Regions from separate parts of the uncultured Albimonas sp. genome, predicted to be linked through region 2. Evidence: riboswitches for the same ligand, from Rfam matches in the RefSeq annotation. Region 2 holds a riboswitch; each other region holds the start of a gene.
What was found. Region 2 has a riboswitch for cobalamin ahead of AAC134_RS02575 (TonB-dependent receptor). Riboswitches for the same ligand answer to the same signal wherever they lie in the genome.
Positions count from the first base shown of each region.

Region 1: another riboswitch for cobalamin. It lies ahead of AAC134_RS04495 (energy-coupling factor ABC transporter permease); the one in region 2 lies ahead of AAC134_RS02575 (TonB-dependent receptor).
Region 3: another riboswitch for cobalamin. It lies ahead of bluB (5,6-dimethylbenzimidazole synthase); the one in region 2 lies ahead of AAC134_RS02575 (TonB-dependent receptor).

Region 1 covers NZ_CAXBOD010000003.1:184,250-188,096, forward strand. The annotation lists gene cobN (cobaltochelatase subunit CobN) at 1-323, opposite strand, end outside; gene cobW (cobalamin biosynthesis protein CobW) at 323-1,420, opposite strand; gene AAC134_RS04495 (energy-coupling factor ABC transporter permease) at 1,521-2,198, opposite strand; cobalamin riboswitch at 2,235-2,467, opposite strand; gene AAC134_RS04500 (DMT family transporter) at 2,518-3,480, opposite strand; gene AAC134_RS04505 (beta-ketoacyl-ACP reductase) at 3,726-3,847, opposite strand, start outside.
Region 2 covers NZ_CAXBOD010000002.1:55,374-59,220, forward strand. The annotation lists gene AAC134_RS02570 (ABC transporter substrate-binding protein) at 1-533, opposite strand, end outside; gene AAC134_RS02575 (TonB-dependent receptor) at 533-2,488, opposite strand; cobalamin riboswitch at 2,682-2,930, opposite strand; gene AAC134_RS02580 (ATP-binding cassette domain-containing protein) at 2,986-3,615, opposite strand; gene AAC134_RS02585 (ATP-binding cassette domain-containing protein) at 3,609-3,847, opposite strand, start outside.
Region 3 covers NZ_CAXBOD010000004.1:91,690-95,536, reverse strand. The annotation lists gene AAC134_RS05095 (FAD-binding oxidoreductase) at 1-1,335, opposite strand, end outside; cobalamin riboswitch at 1,535-1,723, shown strand; gene bluB (5,6-dimethylbenzimidazole synthase) at 1,772-2,515, shown strand; gene AAC134_RS05085 (CoA transferase) at 2,576-3,814, opposite strand.

The DNA.
Region 1 (3,847 bases), on a different contig from region 2:
CCCGCGGCATGCAGGCGGGCGGCGAACTGCTCGAGCCCGTAGCGCCAGTAGGCGGCGCCCCCCAGCACGCGCGCCACCACCAGTCGCGAGCGCGTCGCCGTGCGGTCGAGGTAAAGATCGACCGAGTAGGGATGCGCCAGCCAGTTGAGATGCGCCAGCCGCAGCGAGGGCGCGTCGACCCCCAGCCCCCGCCGCGCCTCCGACAGCGCCGCCAGCTCGGTGTCGGCGGCGCTGACGAAGATGAGGTCCGCGGGATCCTGGGCGGGGTCGACCGGCTCGGTCCCGTCGGAGATCTCTCCCGGCGTCGCGGCGAGCAGGTGCATCAGGCGGCCGGCGCCGTCTCGGGCGTGGCGGCCGCGGTCAGCGCGCTCGAGACCGCCCCGCGGTCGATCCCCGCAAGGCCGATCACCACCAGCCGGGTCGCGCGCGCCTCGCCGGCCGCGAAGGGCCGGTCGAAATGCGCGTCCACCCGCGGGCCGACCGCCTGGATCAGCAGCCGCATCGGCTTGCCGGAGACGGCGGCGAAGCCCTTCACCCGCAGCAGGTCGTGGGCGGCGATGATCTCCGAGACCGCGGCCTGGAAGGCGGCGGGGTCGGGGATCTCGGGCAGGTCGACGTGGAAGCTCTCGAACTCGTCGTGGCCGTGCTCGTGCTCATGATCGTGGTCGTCGTGGTCGTCATCGTCGTCGTGATGGTGGTGGTGGTGCAGCTCGTGGCGCGCCTCCATGTCGGACTCGGCGCCGACGCCCAGGCCCAGCAGAACGGCAGGATCGACGGCGCCCATGGCGGCCTCGATCACCTGCACGCCGCGACGGGCCCGCGCGCGCAGGGCGGCGGCGGTGGCAGCGGCGCCCCCGTCCATCAGGTCGGCCTTGTTCACGACGATCATGTCCGCGCAGGCGAGCTGATCCTCGAACAGCTCCGAGAGCGGCGTCTCGTGGTCGATCGAATCGTCGGCGGCGCGCTGGGCGTCCACCGCCGCCTCGTCGGCGGCGAAGCGGCCGGCCGCCACGGCCGGCCCGTCGACCACCGTCACCACCCCGTCCACGGTCACCCGCGCGCGCACTTCGGGCCAGTTGAAGGCGCGCACCAGCGGCTGCGGCAGGGCGAGGCCCGAGGTTTCGATCACGATGTGCTCGGGCGGGTTGGGCCGGTCGAGCAGCGCGGTCATGGCGGGCAGGAAATCCTCGGCCACGGTGCAGCAGATGCAGCCGTTGGCGAGCTCGACCACATCGTCGTCCGAGCAGCCCTCGATCCCGCAGGAGCGCAGGATCTCGCCGTCGACGCCGAGCTCTCCGAACTCGTTGACGATCAGGGCGATGCGGCGGCCGTGGGCGTGGGTCAGCAGGTGGCGGACCAGCGTGGTCTTGCCGGCGCCGAGAAAGCCGGTGACGACGGTGGCGGGGATCTTGGCGGGCATGGGGGTCTCCCGTAAGCGAAGCGGCGCGGCGGGTGCAGGGCCCGCCGCGCGCGTCATGGGGTCAGGAGGGCGGCCCGGGGGCCGCGGCAGCGAGGCGGGGTCAGGCGGCCGAGTACAGGCGCGGCGTGACCAGGCCGGACTGCGCCAGCCCGCGCGCGCCCTTGGCCGCGCCCAGCACCGCGAGATCGACCAGCGGCTCGATCAGCACCACCAGCAGGTAGGCCCCGCCAAAGGTGGCGACCGCCGTCAGGTTGGTCGCGGCGAACCCGTCGCCATACAGCGCCCAGAACGCCACCCAGGCCACCACGCCGCCCTGGAAGGCCAGCGACAGCGCGAAGGCCTGGCTGTAGCGCAGGTCGACATAGGCGGTGCCGGGCGCGATCAGCTTCTTCGCGGCGTAGCTCAGCACGAACAGAGGCGCGAGCAGCGAGGTCACGTTCATGCCGTACTGCGGCAGGTCGAATGGCGCGAACAGCAGCCCCTGGATGGCGAGGCCGGCGGCGAGCCCGATGGCGGTCGGCGCGGCGCCCAGCACCAGGAACAGGGTCGAGCCCAGAATGAAATGCACCTCCGAGACGCCCACCGGGTAGTGCGGCAGAACCTCGAAGAACACGAACACCAGCGCGGTGGCGATGACCGAGCGCAGGGCCAGCGAGACAAGCCCGCGCTCGCGCAGGGTCTCCCAGGCCATCTTGGCGCCGACGACGGCGCAGCCGGCCGCGGTGACGTAGGAAAGGGCGAGCTTCGCGCCGGTGACGACGCCGGGTTCGATATGCATGGTCGGTCCTCCTGTCCCGTCACACCCGACGGGCTGGGGTTTCAACGGACGCGTGGCAGGTCTCCTGGCTCGCGGCTTCGGGAGGTCTCCCTCCCACGCCCGCCCCGCCTTCCCGTCTCCGGTGGCCGTGGGGCGCGCTCGCCGCATACAGTCGCGGGGGCGGCTGCGGCTTCGGGCCCCCGACGTGGGTCGGCCCTGTCCGCATTCCCGTTTTCATCCCGGGCCGCCCTGGAGGGCCGCCCATCGGAACCATGCGCTTGCTGCAGGTTTCGTCTCCCGCCGTCCCGCTGTCAAGCAAAGCGGGGGGCAAGGCGGGGGCTCAGGTCTTGGTGGCGATGGCGGGGGGGAGGGTGGCGCGCTTTGCGGCCAGCCGCTCGCGGTGGGCGATGTAGGTGGCCGAGGCCACGACGATGCCCCCGCCCAGGATCACCCAGGGGTCGATCGGCTCGCCGAAGGCGACGATGCCGAGCAGGGTCGCCCAGACCAGCTGCAGGAACTGCACCGGCTGGGTGACGGTGATCGGCGCGCACTGGAAGGCCTTGGTCATGGTCCAGTGACCGGCGGTGGCGAAGACCGCGCACAGGCTCAGCCAGGCGATCATGTTCCAGCTGGGCGGGACCCAGACCGCGAAGGCGGCCGGGGCCAGCGCGATGGTGGTGAACAGCGACAGCATGCCCACGATCACGGTCGGATCCTGGGCCCGCGTCAGCCCCTTGGCGATCAGGAACGAGGCCGCAAAGCACGGCGCCGCGCCCAGCTGCGCGAGCTGGCCCAGCTTGATCTCCTCGAACCCCGGCCGCAGGATCACCAGCGCGCCCAGGATGCCGGCGCCGATGGCCAGCATCCGGTGCAGCTGCAGCTTCTCGCCCAGGAACACCGCCGCGCCCACGGCCACGAAGATCGGCGCCACGTAGCTCAGCGCCGTGACCTCGGCCATGGGGATGTGGGCCATGGCGTAGAACCACAGCATCACGCCGACCGAGTGCACCACCCCGCGCGAGGCGAAGAACGCCCAGGCCCGGCGGGTGGGCGGCTTGCGCAGCATCGGGCGCAGCAGCGGCAGGATCAGCAGCACGCCCACGCCATAGCGGATGAAGGCGGTCTCGACCGCGGGGGCGGCGGCGCCGACATGGCGCACGATGCCGGTGACGCAGACGAACAGCAGCGTTGTGACCACCATCCAGCCGATGCCGGACAAGACCTTGCGCCGTTCCGCCTCGGCCGCCTCGGCCTCCTCGGCCAGAGCTCGGGCCTGCGCGGTCTCCGCGAGGGCATGCGCCATGGAGCGGTCGAACCTCCCTTGTGGTCCCGCCTCTCGCGGTCGATCCACGGGGACCGACGGGCGGGTTCGCCTCCCTTGATAATTCGGAACCCTTGCTTTTTCCAAGGGTCGATGACCGGTCGGCCGGAAAGTATCGGAGCGCGGCGCGCCTCCGGCACGCGAACGCCCGGCCGCGTCCCCGCGGCCGGGCGTGTCCGTTGCCGGATCGCGGAGCGGCGCCGGCGGGGCGCCCGCTCCGCGGCGCGTCAGCTCATGAACTGGCCGCCGTTGGCCGAGATCGTCGAGCCGGTGACGAAGCCCGCGTCGTCGGAGGCGAGGAAGGCCACGCAGCGCGCGATCTCCTCGGGCTCGCCGAGGCGGCCGACGG
Region 2 (3,847 bases):
ACCAGCGCCTCGGCCTGCGGCGCCCGGTCCAGCAGGGCGCCCATGCGGCGCAGGTTGGCGCGGATGTCGGCGAAGGTCGCCTCGGGCGCGAACTCCTCGACGCGGAAACCCAGGCGGCGCAGCATCGCGACGGTCTCGCGGGTGGTGTAGGTTCCCGCGATCACCAGGTCGGGACGCATCAGGAAGATCTCCTCCGCCCGCCCGTGGTTCGCCTCATAGGCCCCGGCCCGCGCATGCAGGACCGAGGCGCGCGGGTCCGCCGCCATGTAGGACACCGAATGCAGCTGCCCCGGCGCGGCCAGCAGCATCGCGAGCTGGTCCGTGCACAGGTTCATCGAGACGACCCGCTGCGGGGCCGTCTCCTCCCGCGTTCCGAGCGGCGCCGGCCCGGCCGCCGCCTCCGCCGTCTCCGGGGCAGGGCCGGAGCGCGGCGCGGCCGGCAGGGCGGCGAACGTCCCTGCAAGCGCCGCCGCCCCCGCCAGGATCGTGGCGAGGCGCGGGGCGCGGCCGGGGCGGGCGGGCGGGCGCGGCATCAGAACCTCACCCGCAGGCCCGCGTAGGCGGCGATGCCCTGAGTCGCGAAGCCGTGCACCTCCTCATAGTCGGCGTCGAGCGCGTTGGTCACCCGACCGTAGATCTCGGCCTGCTCGGTCATCGCCCAGGAGGCCGCCACATTCACCACCACGTAGTCGTCCAGCGCCACCCGGGCGCCGGGCGCGTAGGGCGCGCGATAGTCCAGATCCCGGTTGCCGGCGACATAGCGCCCGTCCAGCGTCACCCGCGCCCGGTCGTCGAGGAAGGAGAACGTCACGTAGCCGCCCAGCTCATGCTCCGGCCGGCGCACTTCGACAAGGCCCGTGGACTCCTCGGCGTCGAGCCAGGTGTAGCTCAGGCCCAGCGTCATCCAGTCGGTGGCGTAGAGGGTGGAGGCGACCTCGATCCCCTGCCGCTCGGAGGTTCCGGGCTGGTTGACGGGCGTGCCGACCGTGAAGGCGGGGGCGAGGTAGACCGTGCCGATCTCGTTCTTCAGGTCCTGGTTGAACCAGGTCACGTCGACCACCAGCCGGTCGTCCCAGAGGCGCTGCTCGACGCCCACGTCCCAGCCGAAGCTCTCCTCCGGCTCCAGGTTCGGGTTGCCCTGCCACTGGCCGGGGGTGAAGCCGAACTGCTCGAACATCGTGGGGTTCTGCACCGCGGTCCCGGCGGAGGCGTGCAGCCGCGTGCCGGTCGCGGCGATCCGGTAGGAGGCGCCCGCGCTCCAGGTCGTGGCGTCCTCGAAGGCGTCGTTGATGTCGTGGCGCAGGCCCAGCTGAAGATCCAGCGCCTCGAGGAAGGTGCCCCGATACTCCGCGGCGAGGCCGTAGAGCCCGCGGGTCTGTTCGTCGAGCTGGGAGGGGTCGAAGACCAGGGCGGGGTCGTTGGCCACGAAGCTCTCGCGTTCGTATTCCACCTTGCCCGTCAGGCTGTGATCGGCGGCCGCGAGGCTGGCCGCATCCAGCCCCACCGTCGCCTGCGCCGAAAGCTGAAGGCGGGTCGAGCTGGTGTCGGTCGTCTTCACGCCGTTGAGCGTGTTGGAGTCGTCCGCATGCAGGTAGGCCGCGCGAAGCTCCGATCGCAGGCGCCCCAGCTCGGCGATGGCGTAGAGGGAGCCGAGCGCTTCGGTCCGGTCATGGGCGGAGGCGTCGTCGTAGACCAGCGCCGCCTCGGTGGGCGCCGCGAAGAGCGAACCGTCGAGGTCCGAATGCCGGTCCGTGACGCGCAGCGTCGCCCCCAGCGTCAGCCAGTCGGCCGCGAAGATCTCGCCCCGGCCGTTGAAGGTCAGGTTGCGGTCGCCGTCTGCCTCGCCGCCGGGCGTGCCGGAGACGTCGAAGCCCTCGGTTTCCCGCCGGGCCAGCGACAGCGAGAACGAGCCCGTCTCGCCCAGACCCCGCACCGCCGCCTGCACGGCCCCGGTCCCGTCGGTCCCGACCTCGCCCTCGCCGGACCAGCGCAGCCCCGGCTCCCGCGCGCGCCGGGTGGTGATCGAGATCACGCCCCCCAGCGCGTTGGCGCCGTAGAGCGCCGACTGCGGCCCGCGCAGCACCTCGATGCGCTCGATGTCGGCCGCCAGCAGGCCGCCGAAGTCGAACTCGCCCTGCTCGGGGGCCGAGACCTCGACCCCGTCGATCAGCACCAGCGTGTGGTTGCCCTCGGCGCCGCGCAATCGCACCTGGGTCAGGCCGCCGAAGCCGCCGGTGCGCGAGACCTCGACGCCGGGCAGGGCGCGCAGGGCGTCCACGGCGTAGGTGGTCTGCCGGTCCTCCAGGTCCTGGGCGGTGACGACGGAATAGGCTCGGCCGTATTTCTCGGCGGCGATCGGCGTCAGGCCGCCGGAGACGACGATGGGCTCCAGCGCCACCGGCTCCTGCGCGTGCAGGGCGTGCGGGCACAAGGCCAGCGAAGAGGCGGCGAGCAGCGCGCGGGCGGGCGCGGGATGGGTGCGGGACATGCGTTCCCCCTTGGTCGCCGGCGCGCGTGCGGCCGGCGGGAAAGCGCCGCTCGAGCCCTGCGGACCCGGCGGCGCGGAGATGACGCCGAAGGGTTCGGGGGCGCTTCATGGGGGAAGGACCTCGACCCGTCAGACGACGACTGCGAAGTCACCGCTGCGGATCGAACCGCTCCTTCGCGCGCCCCGCACGGAGGAAGGATGACGAGGTTCCGGCAGGTCTCCTGGCTCGCGGGTCTGCACCGGTCCCTCGCCTTCCCGGCCCGGTCCCCTGAGGCATGCTCGGGGGGCGTGGGCCAGTGGCGTATCGAGGGTCGGCTCGCCGCTCACAGTTGCGGGGGCAGCCGCGGAGTCGGTCCCCGCATTGGGTCGACCTCACCGCGTTCCCTTTTGCTCCCGGCCGGGGGCGAACCCCCGGCGCGGAACCGGAACGGCGCGAAGATGACCTGCCGGCCGGGCGGCGTCAAGCGCTCCCGCAGCGGCAGGAGCGTCGCGGCGCCTCAGCTGGCGGGCGTTGCGTTCAGGCGCCCGTCGGCAAGTGTCAGATCCCGGTCGCAGAAGCGCCGTCGCAGGCCCGCGCCATGGGAGATCAGCAGCAGGCCGATCCCGCGATCGCGGGCGAGTGCGGTCAGCGCGCGCAGGACCCCGTCCTGCTCCAGCGCGTCAAGCTGGCTCGAGACCTCGTCGCAGACCAGGTGGCGCAGGCCGGGATGGAAGAGGCGCGCCAGCGAGACCCGCGCCAGCTCGCCGCCCGACAGCTCCGAGGGCCGGCGCGAGGCCCAGGCTTCGCGCACGCCCAGGGCCGCGACCGCCTCGGCGTCGGGCGGGCCGGCGTTGGCGAGGATCCGGGCGACGCTCCAGCGGGGATCGACGGCGAGCTCAGCCGACTGGGGCGCGTATTGCACCGGCGCCGGGCGGCCGGGGCGGGCGGGGGAGCGCGGGAGGCCGTCCAGGGTCACCTGGCCCGCATCGGCCTCGAGACGGCCGGCGAGGATCCGGCCCAGCGTCGACTTGCCCGCGCCCGACGGGCCGCCCAAACCGACTACCTCGCCCGGACCGAGGCTGAGCGCGACATCAGTCAGCACCGCGCGCCCGGCGAAGGCGAGGGCGAGGCCGGCGGCGCTCAGCACGCGGCGTCCTCGGGGATCTGGGCCCGCCACAGCGCCCGGGAGAACGGGTCGCGAAGCGCCGCGCCCTCGCCCGCGAAGGCGGCGGCGGGCGCGGTCTCGACCTGGCGGCCCTCGCGCAGCACCACGATGCGGGCGGCGACGCGGGCGAGCCGGGGCAGGTCGTGGGAGACGACGACGAGGCCCCGCCCCGTCCCCGCCAGCCGCGCCAGCAGCGCCGTCGCCCGGTCGGCGG
Region 3 (3,847 bases), on a different contig from region 2:
GGCCGAAATCGAGCCGCCGAACTCCCGCACCGTGTCGTAGATCGCCCGGTCGAAGCCGTCGCGCGGCTGGGCGGCGCCGCAGGCGGCCGAGCGCACGATCAGGTGCAGGTTGTTGTCCCCCAGATGCCCGTAGGCGAGATGCATCGCGTCGGGCCACTGCGCGCGGACCCGCGCGGCCGAGGTCTCGACGAACCGGTCGGTGACCCCGGCTGGCAGCCCGATGTCGTAGGAGACCAGCGGCCCGGCCTTCTGGCGCAGCTCTCCCACGATCTCACGGATCTTCCAGAACTCGGCGGCCTCGCGCTCGGTCTGGGCGATCAGGGCGTCCTCGATCAGGCCCTCCTCCATCAGCTCGCCCAGCGCGTCGGGCAGACGCGAGTCCTCGCCGGCCCCGAAGCGGGAGATCTCGACGATGGCATAGAAACGGTGGGCGGCGGCGAAGGGGCGGCGCAGCTCGAAGGTCGAGGTGATGGTGTCGAGGTATTCGTCCCACATCGCCTCGAAGCTGGTCAGGCCGGGGCCGAAGCGGGCGCGCAGCCCGGCCAGCAGCGAGAGCAGCGCGGCGTAGTCGGGCAGCGCGCACAGCGCCACGTCCAGCGCCGCGGGCCTCGGCTGCAGGCGCAGGGCGACGCGGGTGATCGCGCCCAGCGTGCCCTCGGCCCCGATGAACAGGTGCTTGATGTCGTAGCCGGTGTTGTTCTTCACCAGCCGGTTGAGCGCGTTGACCACGGTCCCGTCGGGCAGCGCGACCTCCAGCCCCAGAACCTGGTCGCGGGCGGTCCCGTAGCGGATCACCCGGTTGCCCCCGGCGTTGGTCGAGACGTTGCCCCCGATCGAGCAGGACCCGCGGGAGCCGAGATCGAGCGGGAAGAACAGCCCCGCGGCCTCGGCCGCCGCCTGCACCTCGTGCAGGGGCGTGCCGGCGCGCACGATCATGGTGGCGCCCTCGCGGTCGACCTCCTCGACGCCGGTCAGCCGCTCCATCGACAGGGCGACGCCGCCGGCGACGGGGTGGGCGCCGCGCACGAGGCCCGTCAGCCCGCCCTGGGGCACCACCGCCAGCCCGGCGCGGGCGCAGGCGGCGAGCACGGCCGAGACCTCGGCGGTCGAGCGCGGCCGGGCCAGCGCCAGCGGGCGCACCGGCGGCTGGCGGGACCAGTCCTGCAGGTTCCGCTCGGGGATGTCCGCGCCGAAGACCAGCAGGTCGGCGGGCAGGGCGCCGCCGCGGGCCTCGGCTTCGGCGGCCAGCGCCGCCCGCAGGGCCTCGGCGGCGTCGGCGGCGTCGGCGGCCTGCACGGCCTCGCTCGGCCGGTCGAGGGATCGGGTCTCGGTCATTGTGCGCCTCCCATGCGCCTCGCGCCCGGGATTCGGGTCCCGGGCATCATTGGTTGGGCCGACGATACCCGCTTGGCGAGACGATTGCGCGCCCGGCGGACGCCCCCGGGCCAGGGGAGGCCGGCGCCGGCGCGCCGTCGCCGGCGGCGTCGGACGCTGGCGCCCGCCTCGGACGCGGTTGTCTCGGGGGCGGCAGGCGGCTAGCCCTGTTGCGTTCGGTGTCCGCCGCGCCACGCGCGGGGGAATAATCGGGAACGCGGTGCAGATCCGCGACGTGCCCAGCGCTGTGAGGCGGACCGGGCGGCAACAGGCCACTGGCTCGGGCCGGGAAGGCGCCGCTTCGGGAGGATGCCAAGTCAGAAGACCGGCCGGACGACATTGACCGAGGCGCGCGGACGGCGCCGCGGCCGCTGGCTTCACGGACAGGGGACATGTCATGCAGCCGATCCAGACCCGCCCGGCCGGGCCCTTCGCGCCCGCCGAGCGCGCCGCCGTCTACCGCGCCATCCGCGAGCGTCGCGACGTGCGCGGCCAGTTCCTGCCCGATCCGGTCGACCCCGCCGCGCTGACCCGGATCCTCGAGGCCGCCCACGCCGCGCCCTCGGTCGGCCTGTCGCAGCCGTGGAACTTCATCGTGATCCGCGACCCCGGCGTGCGGGAGGCGGTGCGCGCCGCGTTCGACCGCGCCAACGCCGAGGCGCGGGAGATGTTCGGCGAGGCGCGCCGGGCGCTCTACTCCGAGCTCAAGCTGCAGGGCATCCGCGAGGCGCCGCTGAACCTCTGCGTCACCTGCGACCGGACCCGGGGCGGGCCGACCGTGCTGGGGCGCACGCATGACCTGGACACCGACCTCTATTCCACTGTCTGCGCGGTGCAGAACCTCTGGCTGGCCGCCCGGGCCGAAGGGATCGGGGTCGGCTGGGTCAGCATCTTCCGCGAGGGGGACCTGCGCGAAATCCTGGATCTGCCGGCGGAGGTCACGCCGGTGGCCTATCTGTGCCTTGGCCATGTGCGCGAGCTCTTCGACGGGCCGGAGCTTCAGGCCCGCGGCTGGGCGGCCCGGCGACCGCTCGCGGAGATGGTCTTCGCCGATCGCTGGCAGGGGCGGAGCGCGACCCCGCCTGCGCCCTCGGCGCCTGCCGCCGGCGAGGCCGACCCGATAGGCGGCCGCGGCGCCTGAGGGCCCCCGGCCCGGGGCGCCCGCGCGGCCACCGCGCCCGGCAGGCGCGGCGGCTCTGGATCAGGCGGCGGGCGGGACCACGCAGCCCTCGGCGGTCAGCGTCTCGATTTCGTCGTCCGAGAAGCCGGCCGCGCGCAGGGTGGCGAGCGTGTCGGCGCCCGCCGCCGCGGCGGGGGCGCGGATCGTGCCGGGGCTGGCCGAGAGGCGGGCGATGAACCCCGCGACCGGCAGCGCCGGCCCGTCCGGTTTCGGATGGTGGTCCTGGAACACGCCCGACCCGCGCACGCCCGGATCGTTGATCGCCTGGATCGGACTGAAGGCCGGGCCGGAGGGGATGCGCGCCTGCGCCAGCGCGTCCATCGCCTCCTGCATGGTCAGGGGGCCGGCCCACTCGCCCAGGATCGCCGAGAGCTCGGCGCCGGCCTCGCCGCGTTTCTCGTCGGTGTCGAAGCGCGGATCCTGCGCCAGTTCCGGCCGGCCGATGGCCTCCGCCAGCCGGGCGAACATCGCCGGTCCCACGACCTGCACGACCACCGCGCCGTCCTTCGTGGGCGCCAGCTCGGCGGGGCCGGCGTAGGGGCTGCGGCCCTCGCCCGGGGCGCGTTCGACGCCGGTGGAGGCCTCCAGCAGCACCGCGTTCATGAAGGTCAGCGCCGTCTGCAGCAGCGAGGCCTGCACCTCCTGCCCCTCGCCGGTCTGCTGTCGGTGCATGATCGCGGCCATGATCCCCAGCGCCGTGCCCAGCCCGGTGCCGAAGTCGACATAGTTGCACGAGGTGCGCACCGGCTGGCCGGGCCAGCCGCTCATGTAGGTCGCGCCGCTCATCGCCTGGCCGATCAGGTCGAAGCCGTTGCGCCCCGAGAGCGGCCCCTGCGGCCCGTAGGCCGAGACGTTGGCCGAGATGATCGCCGGGTTGGCCTGTTTCAACGAGGCGTAGTCGAGCCCCAGCCTGGGCAGCGCCGCGGGGGGCATGTTGGTCAGCGTCACGTCGGCGCTGGCGACCAGGCGGTTGAGCACCTCGCGCCCGCGCGGGCTGCGAAGGTCCATGGTCAGGGACTTCTTGTTGCGGTTCAGCGCCATGAACTGGGCGCCGTCGTCGAACCCCTCGACCTTCAGCAGGAAGCGGTCGTCGGCGCCGCCGGGCGGCTCGATCCGGATCACCTCCGCGCCGAGGTCGCCGAGGATCGAGGCGCAGTAGGGCCCCGCGATGTAGCGGCTGAAATCCAGAACCCGGATGCCCTGCAGCACCCCCGGCGCGGCGGCCGCGGCGGCGGCCTCGCGGTTGAAGCCGTCGGTCATGCGCGGCCCTCCCATGATGCGCGGCCGATCTGG